DNA from 2 places in the Paramicrobacterium agarici genome. Region 1 is predicted to be linked to the other one. Evidence: predicted binding sites of a transcription regulator. Region 1 holds the regulator's gene; the other holds the start of a gene.
What was found. The regulator HspR, encoded in region 1, represses chaperone genes until heat shock. The targets are predictions, from matches to a motif close to AAGTTGAGTCNNNNNGACTCAACTT.

Region 2: a site for HspR is predicted at 5,053-5,077, ahead of ATJ78_RS03090 (Hsp20/alpha crystallin family protein). Genes of this name have one in related genera too.

Annotation. Positions count from the first base shown of each region.
Region 1 covers NZ_PDJE01000001.1:1,195,522-1,202,744, reverse strand. The annotation lists gene ATJ78_RS05945 (class I SAM-dependent methyltransferase) at 1-1,098, opposite strand, end outside; gene ATJ78_RS05940 (hypothetical protein) at 1,102-1,779, opposite strand; gene ATJ78_RS05935 (hypothetical protein) at 1,940-2,653, opposite strand; gene ATJ78_RS05930 (heat shock protein transcriptional repressor HspR) at 2,782-3,204, opposite strand; gene ATJ78_RS05925 (DnaJ C-terminal domain-containing protein) at 3,207-4,181, opposite strand; gene ATJ78_RS05920 (nucleotide exchange factor GrpE) at 4,187-4,849, opposite strand; gene dnaK (molecular chaperone DnaK) at 4,852-6,711, opposite strand; gene ATJ78_RS05910 (TetR/AcrR family transcriptional regulator) at 6,980-7,223, shown strand, end outside.
Region 2 covers NZ_PDJE01000001.1:604,946-612,168, forward strand. The annotation lists gene ATJ78_RS03065 (CaiB/BaiF CoA transferase family protein) at 134-1,372, shown strand; gene ATJ78_RS03070 (citryl-CoA lyase) at 1,365-2,168, shown strand; gene ATJ78_RS03075 (DODA-type extradiol aromatic ring-opening family dioxygenase) at 2,204-3,067, shown strand; gene ATJ78_RS03080 (hypothetical protein) at 3,064-3,438, shown strand; gene ATJ78_RS03085 (amidohydrolase family protein) at 3,487-4,974, shown strand; gene ATJ78_RS03090 (Hsp20/alpha crystallin family protein) at 5,092-5,532, shown strand; gene ATJ78_RS03095 (J domain-containing protein) at 5,650-6,633, shown strand; gene ATJ78_RS03100 (glycine zipper domain-containing protein) at 6,723-6,944, shown strand; gene ATJ78_RS03105 (YdcF family protein) at 6,960-7,223, opposite strand, start outside.

The sequences.
Region 1 (7,223 bases):
CGAATTGCGCCCGAGCTGGTGGGTTCGGCCGACGAGCCGCTCAAGGTGGCCGCGGTAGTGCAGGTGCGAATTCCATACGGAGAGCAGCGTCCCGCCGGGCTTGAGCACCCGCGCTGCCTCGGCGAACAGCTTGAGGGCGATGCCCGCGTGCACTGATGCCCCGATGTGGAAGGGCGGATTCAGCAGCACAGCATCGACTGACCTGTCAGGCACAGCTGACATTCCGTCATCGCGCACGACGGCGACTCGCTCGCCGACGCCGTTCGCGTCAGCCGTGAGACAGGCCGATGCTGTGGCAGCAGCCGACTGATCTGTAGCGGTGACGGCAGCATCCGGTCGCTGAATCGCGAAGGCGGTGGCCAGCACACCGCTACCGCAGCCGAGGTCGACGATGCGGTGCGCGGTCTCGGGGACACTCTCGAGGTAGTCGAGCAGAAACCGCGTGCCGACGTCGATGCGCGTACCGGCGAACGCCGCGCCGTGCGCCCACACCGTGAGATCGAGATCGGCATGACGCTGCGAGCGCGGCCACGAGGAGTCCGTGTGCGACCCCGCGGGGCGAGGAGCGGATGCTGTGATCACACGCGACTTCTGTCGCGCAAGACCGGCTTCGACCGACGCGAACGATGCTGACAGCACCTCGTTCATCGCGGGAGTCATGTGCTTGACCCTTCCGCCCGCGAAAACCCGGACGCCCGGCGCTGCGTACCCCGCGATCAGGCGAGCGATCTCGTCGAGCGCGTCGAGCGAGCGCGGCAGCTGCAGCAACACAACGCGCGCGTCGCGCACGAGATCTGCGTCAAGCGCGTGGAGCGCGATGCGGTCACTCAGGTCGAACCGGTCGGCGTTTGCGACAATCGCGCGCTCTTGCGAGAGGGCGTCCTGATGCACGCGTATGCCAGATGCACTGTGCAGCGTCGCGGCGCCGAGCGAGAGCGCTCCGTAGCGGTCGCCGATCGCGACGACGCCGCCCTCGCCAGCATCCGCTATCTCTTGTGCCGCGGTGTCGAGCACCAGCCTGTCTGTTGCGTCGAAAGCGTAGAGGTTGGGGGCCTCGATGTCGGGCCACCGACGCAGGGCATCAAACGAGAACTCCACGGTTCAAGGGTACGGCCGCGTGTCGTGCCCTCGCGCCGCCCACGGCACCGTGCGGGGAGCGCGGCGCGAACGAAGCAGGTGAGCAGCAAGCCACCAGCCGAGCGCGCCGACGACGATGCCGCTGATGAGCGCCAGCGCGACGATGAACACGACGAGAAACTGGTCGGCGGCGTTCGTCGTGCGGTTCCACGGCTGCGATGGCGGAGCTGCGGCGAGGTACACCATGACGAAAACGCCGGCGAACGTCGACCACGCTGTTAAGGCGATTCCTGATCCGAGGAGCGTCGTGATGTTCGGTTTGTACACCCTCCCTGCACGCAAGATGAGCAAACTCGCGCCGTAGCCCATCCCGCACGCGACGAGAAAGATGCCGCCGTAGAGGGCACCTTGCATGACGAGCGCCGCCACAGTCTCACCGAAGTCTTCGCCGGCGCCGAGAACGAGCTGCCATGTGCCCGCGAAGGCCAGTACCGCTGCTGCCGACATGGCGTAGAGAATCAGCAGCGTCGTGCTGCCGCCGATGAGCACGAACGACACTCCGCCAGCAATGAGAGCGCTCGTGCGCTGGCGACGCGTCAGCGGTGGTGGTTTCGGGGGCTGTACCGGAGCGCCATACCGTCGCGGCACCGGTTGAGGAGGTTGCGGCAGAGGCACCGGGGGCGGTTCTGGAGAGTTCGTCACACGAGGTCCTTCCGGTTCGACGAGGAAGGACCACTTTCTCAAGCTGCATGCCTCCGGCTCACGCCGTGCTGGCGATATGTGAATAACAGCGCACGAGGGCCAGCTTGTGGACGACGAAGAGGGGCGGCAGCATCCTCACCCCCAATCGCATACGGCGTAATCAGACGTAGTACGGCTCGCTCGCATAGCGCTGGGCGGGGTGACGTGCCCTGAGGCAATGCGCCATCCACCACCAGCTCAGTGCGCCAGCACCAGCCCAGACGACTATGCCGAGTACAACGAAAACAATGTTGAAGATCAGGGAGGCGCCGCCGAACCCGTCACTACTCAGCATCGCGACGACGGCCGCGCCCATAAGGTACACGATGTTCCCAAGCCACATCAGAACGAATCCCGCGCAGCTGGCGATGCCGAACCCCGCCCAGGTTGCGCCAGCGGCCTTGTTGACGTTTCCGATCTTCGCGATGCCGATGCTCGCGCCGTAACCGATGGCCCACACGACAAGTCCGGCAAGCAGAACGAGGGCGAATATCCACCAGTAATCGCTCCAGATCATGTCCATCTCGGTCAGCATCCGGGCGGCGTCTGCGCTCGTGTCGTCGAGCTGGGATGCGACGGCGGTGAGCAGGCCGATAACCGCTGACCAGCCCAGCAGCGTGATCACGATAGCTAATCCCAGAGACATGATCGGAAAGCCGATCGCGCCCGCCCAAAGCGCGGCTGTCTTCTGAGATCGGGTGAGCGCTGGGCGAGAGCGGCTGACCGGGCGATACGGAATCGGATGCTGCCCGCCAGGGTAGCCGGGAGCGGCAAAGCGCATCGGCTGTCCGTACCCCGGGTGAGGATGCTGAGGGGCCGGCCCATTGTTCATCACGGCGTCGCTCCTGTTCTGCTCGTCTCATCACTGTTGCAGAACGGCACTGTGTTGTCTGTGGAGAGAAGTCCCCGTGCCCACACATGGCAAATGCCGGCCACCGAAACTCGGTGACCGGCATTGCGTGTTTACTGCTCGTCGTCGCGGCGAGGACGCCAGACGACGATCTCGGTGCGCCTCTGAGTTCGCGTTCCGCTGCGCAGGGGAATGACGTCGCCATGCTCCCCCGCGGCGAAGACGCGGCGTCCCTGAGCCTTGAGCACCTGGTCGGCAAGAGCATTCTCGAGCTCGCGCACGCGTTCTCTGAGGTGACTCACCTCGTTTTCAAGACTCAGAATGCGGGCGATTCCTTCGAGACTGACTCCCTCGCCGCTGAGCCGCTGCACCTCGCGCAGCTGCTCGACGTCGCGCATGGAGTATCGACGAGAACGACCGGCCGTGCGTTTGGGCTGCACGAGCCCGATGCGGTCGTACTGCCGCAGCGTCTGCGGGTGCATGCCCGCGAGCTCGGCAGCCACCGCGATGGCGAAGACCGGTGAGTTCTCATCCATGATCAGCCTCGTGTTCTCGCGAGGATCTCTGCGCGCGGGTTCTCGTTCGGCTCGAGGTCGTGATACGCCTTGAGCGCGGACTCGGCCTCAGCTGACAGGTGCGCGGGCACCGCCACCTGAATCTCGGCGAGCAGGTCGCCGGTTCCCTTCGACGTCTCGACGCCGCGGCCCTTGACACGCAGCACGCGGCCGCTCGGAGTTCCGGCAGCCACCTTGAGCTTGACGGGTGCACCATCGAGCGTCGGCACCTCGATCGTCGCGCCGAGTGCGGCTTCGACGAAGGTCACAGGCACGCGCACGCGCAGATTCAGCCCTTCTCGTTCGAACACGGGGTGCTTGCGAACGTGCACAGTCAGCACGATGTCGCCCGCAGGTCCGCCATCGGGCGACGGCTGGCCCTTTCCGCGCAGCTTGATCTTCTGGCCGTCCGAGACGCCTGCCGGAATCTTCACCTTGATCGGCCGCCCGTCAGAGGTCTGCAGGGTGATCGTGTCGCCCTTGGTCGCAGTCGTGAAGTCGAGGGTCGTGGATGCTGTCACATCACGTCCGGGCGTCGGGCCTCCGAAGCCGCGGAATCCTCCGCTCGACTGCCCGAAGCGACCGCCTCCGAACATGCCTCCGAGGATATCGTCGAAGTCAGCCTGCTGGTAGCCGCCGCCTCCGCCGCCGAACATTCCGCCGAAGACGTCCTCGAAGCCGCCGTTGCCGCCGCCGGAGCCCGGTGCCGTGAATCGGGCGCCGGATCCCATGGCGCGAACCTGGTCGTACTCCTTGCGCTGAGCCTCGTCAGAGAGCACCGAGTACGCCTCAGAGATCTCCTTGAACTTTGACTCTGCCGCAGTATCTCCCGGGTGCGAGTCCGGGTGGTACTTGCGAGCCAGCTTGCGGTAGGTCTTCTTGAGGTCAGCCTGGCTCACATTCTTGTCGACGCCGAGGACTTTGTAGAAGTCCTTGTCGAACCAATCTTGACTGGCCATGGCACCTACTCGGCAGGAACAGCGACGACCACCTTGGCCGCTCGCAACAGTGTGTCTCCCACGAAGTATCCGGTCTGAACGACGTCGACGATTGTCTCCGTCTCGACGTCCTGGCTGGGCTGTTGGAAGATCGCCTCGTGCTTGTTGTGGTCGAAGGCTTCGCCTTCGGTGCCGAACTTCACCAGACCGAGCCGCTCCACCGACTGGCGGAGCTTCGACGAGATCTGGGCGAACGCGGTGTCACCCTCGAGGTCGCCGTGCTTCTCGGCGCGATCGAGATCGTCAAGCACGGGAAGCAGGGCGTCCAAGACGGCGCCTGTCGTGCGCTGCTTCTCGACTTCGCGGTTCTCTTCTGTACGGCGGCGGTAGTTCGCGTATTCGGCGTTGACGCGCTTGAGGTCGCTCAGCAGCTCGGCCTCACGCACGTTCGATGCGGGCGCTTCGCCCTCCGGCGCAGCGTCGTCCGCGGCGGCAAGGATGTCGTCGACCGTGAGCTCGTCGTCGGCCGCTGCCTCATCGGCAGCGCCCTCCTGTGCCGAAGGGCCGGAGGCGTCTGCCTCCGACCCCGCGGTCGCGTCAGGCTGACGAACCTCACCGGTCTCCGGGTCGATGCGACGTTTGTCGTTGACCTTCGGCTCTTCGTCCGGGTTCTGGTTCTTGTCAGTCATTCCTACTTCTTCTCGTCCTCATCGTCGACAACCTCGGCGTCGACGACATCGTCGTCGGAGTTCTCTTCAGCAGTGGGCTGCTCGCCCGCCGCCTGCGCCTGCTCACCCTCGGCCTGAGCCTGCGAGTAGATTGCCTCTCCCAGCTTGACCTGGCTCTCGTTGAGCTTATCGAAGGCTGTCTTGACAGCATCCTCGTCTTCACCGGCGAGAGCCGACTTCAGCGAGTCGACGTCAGCCTGCACCTCGGACTTGACGTCTTCGGGGAGCTTGTCGTCGTTCTCCTTGATGAGCTTCTCGATCGAGAAGGCGAGCTGCTCGGCGTTGTTGCGGGTCTCAGCCTGCTCGCGGCGCTTCTTGTCTTCAGCCGCGTTCTCTTCGGCCTCGCGCACCATGCGGTCGATGTCTTCCTTCGAGAGCGACGAGCCGCCCGTGATGGTCATCGACTGCTCCTTGCCCGTGCCCTTGTCCTTTGCGGACACGTGCACGATGCCGTTCGCGTCGATGTCGAAGGTGACCTCGATCTGCGGCACGCCTCGCGGAGCCGGGGCGATTCCCGTCAGTTCGAACGTTCCCAGGTTCTTGTTGTCACGCGTGAACTCGCGCTCACCCTGGAACACCTGAATGGCGACAGACGGCTGGTTGTCGTCTGCGGTCGTGAACGTCTCGCTGCGCTTGGTCGGAATTGCGGTGTTGCGCTCGATGAGCTTGGTCATCATGCCGCCCTTGGTCTCGATTCCGAGGCTCAGCGGGGTGACGTCGATGAGCAGAACGTCCTTGCGCTCGCCCTTCAGAACACCGGCCTGCAGCGCAGCGCCGACAGCGACGACCTCGTCAGGGTTCACACCCTTGTTCGCGTCTTTACCGGTCTCCTTCTTCACGAGATCGGCGACGGCCGGCATACGCGTCGACCCACCGACGAGAACGACGTGAGCAATGTCGGAAACGTTGATTCCCGCTTCGCGGATGACGTCGGTGAACGGCTTCTTCGTGCGCTCGAGCAGGTCGCTCGTCATGTTCTCGAACTGTGCGCGCGACAGCGTCTCGTCAAGGTTCGCCGGGCCGTTCTCGGTCAGCGACAGGTACGGCAGCTGGATGCTGGTGCTCGTCGAGCTCGACAGCTCCTTCTTCGCCTGCTCAGCGGCCTCCTTGAGGCGCTGCTTGGCGATCTTGTCGTTCGAGACGTCGACACCGGTCGACTCCTTGAACTTCGTGATCAGCCAGTCGACGATGCGCTGGTCCCAGTCGTCACCACCGAGGCGGTTGTCACCGGAGGTGGCACGCACCTGAATGGTCGAGAAGTCGTCGTCCTTGCCCACCTCGAGCAGCGAGACATCGAAGGTACCGCCACCAAGGTCGAAGACCAGAATGAGCTCGTCTTCTTTGCCCTTGTCGAGGCCGTAGGCGAGAGCAGCGGCTGTCGGCTCGTTGATGATGCGCAGCACGTTGAGGCCCGAGATCTCACCGGCTTCCTTCGTGGCCTGGCGCTCGGCGTCGTTGAAGTACGCAGGAACCGTGATCACGGCGTCGGTGACGGAGTCGCCCAGGTACTGCTCTGCGTCGTGCTTGAGCTTCTGCAGAATACGAGCGGATACCTCCTGTGCCGTGTACTTCTTGTCGTCAACCGAGAACGACCAGTCGGTGCCCATGTGGCGCTTGACCGATGCGATCGTGCGGTCGACGTTCGTGACGGCCTGGCGCTTGGCGGTCTCGCCGACGAGCACCTCGTTGTCTTTCGTGAAGGCGACCACCGACGGGGTGGTGCGCATGCCCTCGGCGTTCGCGATGACGGTGGGGTCGCCACCCTCGAGAACGCTCACCACCGAGTTGGTGGTTCCGAGGTCGATTCCTACTGCACGTGACATGTGTTTTCTCCTTCTGACCAGCCAGGTCTGCTGGCGTGGCGCGTCTATTGCGAGGTCGAAGTCTGGTGCACTGCTTGAGTTGAGTGCCTACGGCTCAAGTTTACTCAGCCTGGGGTCAGTGTCAATTTCTCCCAGCAAATCTTGAGCACACTTAACTCAACTTTAAGACGCCCGAAGATATTCCGTAAATAGCTTGTGCGAGCGAATCTTGAACGTTACATTTGGACATATGCCCAGGGCAAACGACCAACAGAACTCGCGACAGGCTATGACGAGCGCAGAGCGCGGGCAGTCAGCACGAGCAAAGCTTCTACGTGCTGCTTCAGAGCTCATCGGGGAGGTCGGCTGGAACGCTGTGAGCACAAGACTTCTCGCGCAGCGCGCCGGCGTGCGGTCAGGCCTCGTGCACTACCACTTCGATTCACTTCACGACGTGCTTCGCCGTGCCGCCATCAGAGAGATGGAGCTTGCACGTGATCACGCGACGGCCGAATTTTCGGAGCACCCCGAGA
Region 2 (7,223 bases), 590 kb from region 1:
CCGACTCTACACAGGCTCGAGCACAAACTGCACCCTCCGGACGAAGACGTACGGATGCTTGACGTACAAGCAAAGCGGCGCTTCAATGGAGTATCGCTATACGGACAATTGTCCGAAACGATTGGGAGTAGCAATGACGCCATCCGCTCCGGCACCGAGTGCTGCCGAAGAAGCACTGCGGCAGCTCGCCGCCGAAAGTGCCGAGGGCCCGCTGGCCGGCCTGCTCATCGCGGACTTCTCGCGCGTTCTCGCGGGACCGTACGCCACGCAGCTGATGGCAGATCTCGGTGCGACCGTCGTGAAGGTCGAGAGCCCTGCCGGTGACGAGACCCGTTCCTGGTCCCCGCCGGAGCGCGACGGCGTCTCCACCTACTACCTGGGCATCAATCGCAACAAGTACGATGTGGTTCTCGACTTTCGTGACGAGGGCGATCGGAGTCTCGCGCTGGAACTCGCGCGTCGCGCCGACGTTGTGATCGAGAACTTCAAGCCGGGCGGGCTGCAGAAGTTCGGCCTCGACTACGAGTCCGTGGCCGCGGTGAACCCGGCGGTGATCTACGCCTCGATCAGCGGCTTCGGCTCGAAGAAAGGAGCGACGCTGCCCGGTTACGACCTGATCGTGCAGGCAGCATCCGGTCTCATGAGCCTGACGGGTTCGCCTGACGGCCCCGCCTATCGCAGCGGCGTTTCGGTGTTCGACATCATGACGGGAATGCAGGCCACGATCGGCATCCTCGCGGCGCTGAATCATCGCACTCAGACCGGCGACGGGCAGCACATCGAGGTGAACCTGCTCTCGACGGCTCTTTCCGCCATGGCCAACCACAGCTCGACGTATGTTGCCGGCGGGACGATTCCCTTCCGAATGGGGAACGCCCACCCCAGCCTCTTCCCCTACGAGCCGCTGCCAGCGAGCGACGGGGAGATCATTATCGTCGCCGCCAACGATCGACAGTTTGCGAAGCTCGCGGCTGCCATCGGGCGTTCGCACCTCGCCGACGATGAGCGTTTCACGACCACGGAAGAGCGCAACCGCAACCGAGGAGAGCTGCGGCTTCTGCTTGTCGACGCGCTCGCAGCTCACACCGCCGCAGAGTGGTTCGACATCCTCACCGATGCCGGAATCGCGTGCGGGCCGATCAACACGATCGATGGCGGCGTCGCGCTCGCGGAACGCCTCGGCCTCGACCCCATCGTGCAGGTCGGCGAGGGCGAGCAGTCCGTGCCGATGATCCGCAACCCGATAACGTTCTCGCGCACGCAGCCGCGATATGACTCGCCGCCGCCCGCCCTCGGGCAGGATGACGGCCGCATCAGGGCGTGGCTGAGCGGCACACCCGACCATTCAGACGGAGGATTCGCGAATGACTGAGTACCCAACGGGAATCGGAACGAGTACGCCCGAGTCGATCTCGCTGCTCGGGCAGGACCTCGCTGGCGAGCTCCTCGGCCAGGTCGGCTTCGGCGAACTTGCATATCGACTCGCGACGAAGCGCCAGCCGACGGCGGGCCAGCTCCGCGTATTCGAAGCGGTCCTCGTCTCGCTCGCAGACCACGGCTTCACTCCCACAGCTCTTGCCGCGCGCCTCACGTACTACAGCGCCCCCGATTCGCTGCAAGGCGCTGTTGCCGCGGGACTTCTCGGCGGCGGATCCCGGTTTCTCGGAGTCACCGAAGACACGGGCGCCTACCTCCACGGAATCGTGAAGAATCACGATGACACCGAAGGTTGGGGGAGCGACCGCTGGGACGATATCGCCCGCACCGCGATCACCGAGAGCCGCTCCGCCGGCGAGAAGATCCCGGGGCTTGGCCATCCCGTGCACAAGAACGGAGATCCTCGCACCCCGGTGATCATGAGGATCGCCGAGGAGTCCGGTGTAAAGGGCGCGCACTTGGAACTGTTCGAGGCCATCGGACGCGTGCACCCCGAGCTTCTCGGACGCACGCTCCCCCTCAACGGGGCCGGCGTCGCGGGTGCGGCCCTCGTCGATGCCGGGCTTCCCGTCAGCCTGCTCCGAGGCTTCGCGCTTCTTGCGCGCACGGCGGGACTCATTGGCCACATCGCCGAGGAAGATGAGAACCCCATCGGCCCCGCAATCTACACGCACGTCGACCGCAACGCGGTATACACGCCGCCCGCAGCACCGGGCGAGACGGCTCGCTGACCCCAGCCCTCAATCACCGACTCAAAGGAGAGAACATGGCGACACTGAGTGCGGTGCTCGCGACGACGCACCACCCGTTCTATCTGAAGGCGACCGAACTGACGCCGCCGGAAGAACGCATACCCCAGGCAGCAGAGTGGAAGCGAAAAGTCGAGGCGTACCGCGAGACGCTGACGGCAGCCGATCCAGACATTCTCGTGATGGTCGGCGCTGATCACTTCCATCAGTTCTTCTCCGATAACTATCCGACGTTCCTCATCGGAAAACAGCCCACATACGACGGAACGTTTTACAACGAGGAGCGCGAATTCAGCATCCCGAAATATGTTCTCGACGGGCATGAAGAGCTCTCGGGCTACATGCTCCAGGGCCTGCTCGACCGCGGCTTCGACTTCTCCGTCAGTCACGAGCTCAAGATCGACCATTCGATCATCTGCCCGATCATTACCACTCGACCTCAGGCCGATCTGCCGATCGTGCCCATCTACACAAACATCTTCGCGCCACCGCTTCCGTCCCCGAAGCGGTTCTGGGATCTCGGCCGGGCCATCCGCTCGATCATCGACGAGTACCCGTCCGACGCGAAGATCGCAGCCGTTGGCAGCGGACACCTGTCGCTCGAGCTCGGTGGGCCCCGGCAGTTCGGTGAAACGGGGCCGGATCCCGAGTTCGACAGGCAGGCGATCGAGTGGCTGAGCACGGGCAACGTTGACGCGATTCTCGAGAATGTGACGCACGAAAGCATGGCTGGAGCCGGGAACGCAACACACGGTTTCATGGACCTCATCCTCATGATGGGCATCGCCGGCCCGGAGGCCGCTGCCTACACGGACAGCCTCGATCTCTTCCACACGATGGAGGCCTACATCACCTGGTACCCGAACGGAGATCCGCGATGAGCACGTACTACGTGAACAAGTTTCTCTATCAAGTTGACCGGGATCCCGAGCTCCTCGCGCAATACAAGGCGAACCCTCAGTCGATGGTCGATGACTGGGATGCCGATTTCGGACGTCGCCTCGGTAACGGCGCGACGGTCGAGCGCACGAGTTGGCTCTCGCTTGAACCGGAGGAGCGCCAGGCGCTCGTCGACCACGACTACGTGGCGCTGTTCGAGATGGGTGCCCACTTCTTCCTCACGCTCACCATCTTCATCGCCATCTACGAGGAAGACTATGCCGCCCAGCACGGGCCGCTGTCGTTCCAGCGCGAGTACGCATCGAAGCTCTCCCATTGGCTTGGCACGAGCTACCCGAGCGTCGCGCTCTGAACAGAGCAGCATCCATTCCCCGCCACCCCCAGGCAAAGGAGCCGAACAATGACACAGGAGACAACCCCACTTCCCCGCGACGGTCAGCCGATCGTGTTTCGCAACGGCACGGTGCTGACGATGAACGGCCGACGCGACGTCCTGCACAAGGGCGACGTGCTGGTCTCGAGAGACACCATCGACGCCGTGGGCACGGCGCTCGAGGTGCCAGAAGGCACATTCGAGATCGACGCCGACGGCGGCATCCTCATGCCCGGCATGATCGACACTCACCGGCACATGTGGCAGACCGCCATGCGGGGCTACGGCGCCGATTGGACGCTCACGCAGTACTTCGTCTGGTACTACCTCGAGTATGGCAAGCACTTCCGACCGCAAGACATCTACGCCGGCAACGCGCTTTCGGCCATGGACGCGATCGACGCCGGAGTCACGACGACCGTCGATTGGTCGCACGGGCTGCGGACCATTGAGCACGCGGAAGCAGCACTCGACGCTCTTCGCGCTTCGACGGGACGCTTCGTCTTCGCGCCGGGGAACATCTTCGGCGCACCATGGGAGTGGGCGTCCAACCCCGAGTTCACGCGGTTCATCCGTGACAACAACACCGAGTCGGAGATGCTTCGATTCCAGCTTGCATTCGATGTCACGGGCGATCCTGAATTTCCCGAGCGAGGTGCTTTTGAGACGGCGCGCGAGCTCGGCCTCCCCGTGACGACGCATGCGGGAGTGTGGGGAGCGACGAATGACGACGGCATCCGCCTGATGTATGAAAACGGCTTCATGACGCCCGAGACCGTCTATGTGCACGCGGCGACGCTGAACAACGACTCCTATCAGCGCATCGCGGCAACCGGCGGCTCCGTTTCTCTCTCGACCGAGAGCGAGCAGAGTTGCGGGCAGGGCTACCCACCGTCGTGGGTGCTCCGGACCCACGCGATCCCCATGTCGCTTTCCGTCGACACGAGTGTCTGGTTCTCGAGTGACCTGTTCTCAGCGATGCGAGCCACTCTCGGCGCCGACCGCGCCTGGGAGCACATCAAGGCACACGAGAAGGGAGACACCATCACGCATTCCCACCTGCGCGCCGAACACGTCGTGGAGTGGTCGACGCTGGGTGGCGCGAAGGCTCTCGGAATCGACGATCTCGTCGGAAGTCTGGAGCCTGGAAAGAAGGCCGACGTGGTGCTCGTCAAGAACGATACGTCGCCGACGATGTTCCCGATCATGAATCCGTACGGACACATTGCCCTGCAGGCAGGGCGCGCAGACGTGCACACCGTGCTCGTCAACGGAGCGATCGCAAAGTTCCAGAACGAACTTCTCGATTCCGAGGTCGCGCGCGCGAAGGCAGACGTCGAGCAGACTGTCGATTATCTGCGGAGCACACTCGGCGACGACGTCTGGGAGTCCGGAATGAACCCAGAGATACCCGAGACTAAGGTGCTCGACAATCCGTACATGTACACCGACTACCGCAGTGACGCGACCCATCGGGGAGCGGAGCCCGAGGACGCGGAGCCCGCCGTGAGCTGACGTTGTGAGCGCGCCGTGTTCGCTGTGGGCGAGGCATAAGCGTTAGCACTCGGAATAGGAGAGTGCTAATCTCAGTTGTAGTTGAGTAAGACACACTCAAGTTTTGGAGGAGACCTCATGGCTACAACATTCGACCCGTTCCGGGAGTTCGCGACGCTTGCGGGCGCACTTGCCGATGCACCGTCGGGACCTCGACGGATGCCGATGGATCTGTACCGCGACGGCGACACCTACGTGCTGAACGCCGACCTTCCGGGAATCGACCCGGGCTCGGTCGACATCGACGTGGACGGGCAGCTCCTGACGATCCGCGCCGAGCGCACGGTGAGCAGCGGCGACGGCGTGAAGTGGATCACGCGTGAGCGCGGAACGGCCTCGTACCTGCGCCAGCTCAGCCTCGGCCAGGGAATCGACACCGAGAAGATCAGCGCGACCTACGACAATGGGGTGCTCAGCATCATGATCCCCGTGAGCGAGCGCGCGAAGCCCCGCAAGATCGCTGTGACCTCTGCCGGATCGGACGAATCCGCGGAGCTCAGCGATGCCACCACGGTATAACGCCCCAGTGCAGAAGCGGCCGTCGACCACCCGGTCGGCGGCCGTTTCGCGCATCGGGCAGGCGCAGCACAGCTAATCGCTGTAGGGTTTTTGGTCGTCCCCGATTCGAAAGTGCTTATGTCTGAGAGCCCCCTCGACGAGAGCCCGTACGACGTGCTCGGCGTCGATCGCACCGCGAGCAATGAGGAGCTTCGCCGTGCATACCGTCGGCGTGCGCGGCAGACACATCCTGACCTCGGGGGAAGCGCCGCCACATTCAACGCCGTACAGCTCGCGTGGGAGCAGCTCGGCACTCCCGAATCACGGGCAGCGTACGATCGGGGCGCGTCGGCTCGACCAGCATCCGCCCCCGCATCTGACGAGTCGGAACACGTGTGGGCAACGAGCCGATCGCGATCGACGCAGCGCGATTCACGCCCCAAGGCGCGCATGTACGGACACCCCGGAGGCCGGGCGCGCGATCGATTCACCACGCTGATGCGCGAATGGGTCGGCCGCGGCAGCGAGCCCGTCGACATCTACGACGACGCGCTCATTCGCCGCGCGCCGAGCGAAATCAAGCACGCCCTCGCCGACGCGCTCGCTGAAGAGGCGACGGCCCGCGCGCTCGGCGACCTCGGCATGGGCTACACCGTGTGGCACGGGGTCGCGACCGAGCGCGGAAGCGACACATGGGTCGTTGATGCGGATGCTGCCGCAAGCGACACCCGCAAGATCGACCACGTCGTGCTGGGCCCGAGCGGCCTGTTCGCTGTGCAGTCAGAGGACTGGGGAGCACCTGCACGGCCCCGCCGCGGAGACCTCATCAGCGAGGGGCTGGCAAAGGGGGAGAAGCCGGTGCACGCGCTTGCGACCCGCGCGAAGGCCGTCGCCCGCGCTGCTCGCGTGAAGTTCACGGCCCTCATCGTCGTGCTGCCCGACAACGCCCTCGACGGCGCGATCACGGCACTCGGGCGAACGCGCGGCCTGCCGGCTTTCGCCGTGCAACGCTCCGTGATCGGCCACTTTCTGCGCACCGGGGTTCCGGATGCGCCGCGACCGGCAGGTACGGACATGTTCGAGGTGCGCACACGGCTGCAGAACAGCATCCGTCTGGTCTGATTTCCGTCGCGCGGGGGATGTGTCGCAACTGACCCGCCGCGTACCGTTGTGGCCAGAATCAGTCGAGCGGCGGCCGCGGAGGCGAGAGCATGAGCAAGCGCACCAGAGAGGCGAACATGGGCGCCGGCCTGGCGATCGGTATCGGCGTCGGCATGGCGATGGGTGTCGCATTGGACAACATCGGAACCGGCTTGTCGATCGGTATCGCGATCGGTATTGCGTTCGGCATCGCGTTCAACGCCGAGAAGAAGAGCGACGGGCCGAAGGACGACCCAGAGGACGGCTCCGGCCCCGAGCGGCCGGAGCCGTGACATCGGGTCTCTCGCTCAAACCGGTCGAGGTGCCCCGAGCCGACGGCGATTGCGCAGCGCGATGACGACGGCGATCGGCTTGATCAGCAGGTTCTCGCCGAGGCGATAGTCCTCGCCCCGCACGAGGCGCGCGGCAAGATCCGGTCGTTGCTCGGCGAGAAAAGCGCGACCGAACTCGGCGTGCATGGAGTCGGAGACGACCTTGATGCGGTCGGCATCCTCGACCAGCGGAATCGCATTCTCGATGTTCTGCCACGTTGAACGGCTCTCACCGTCTAG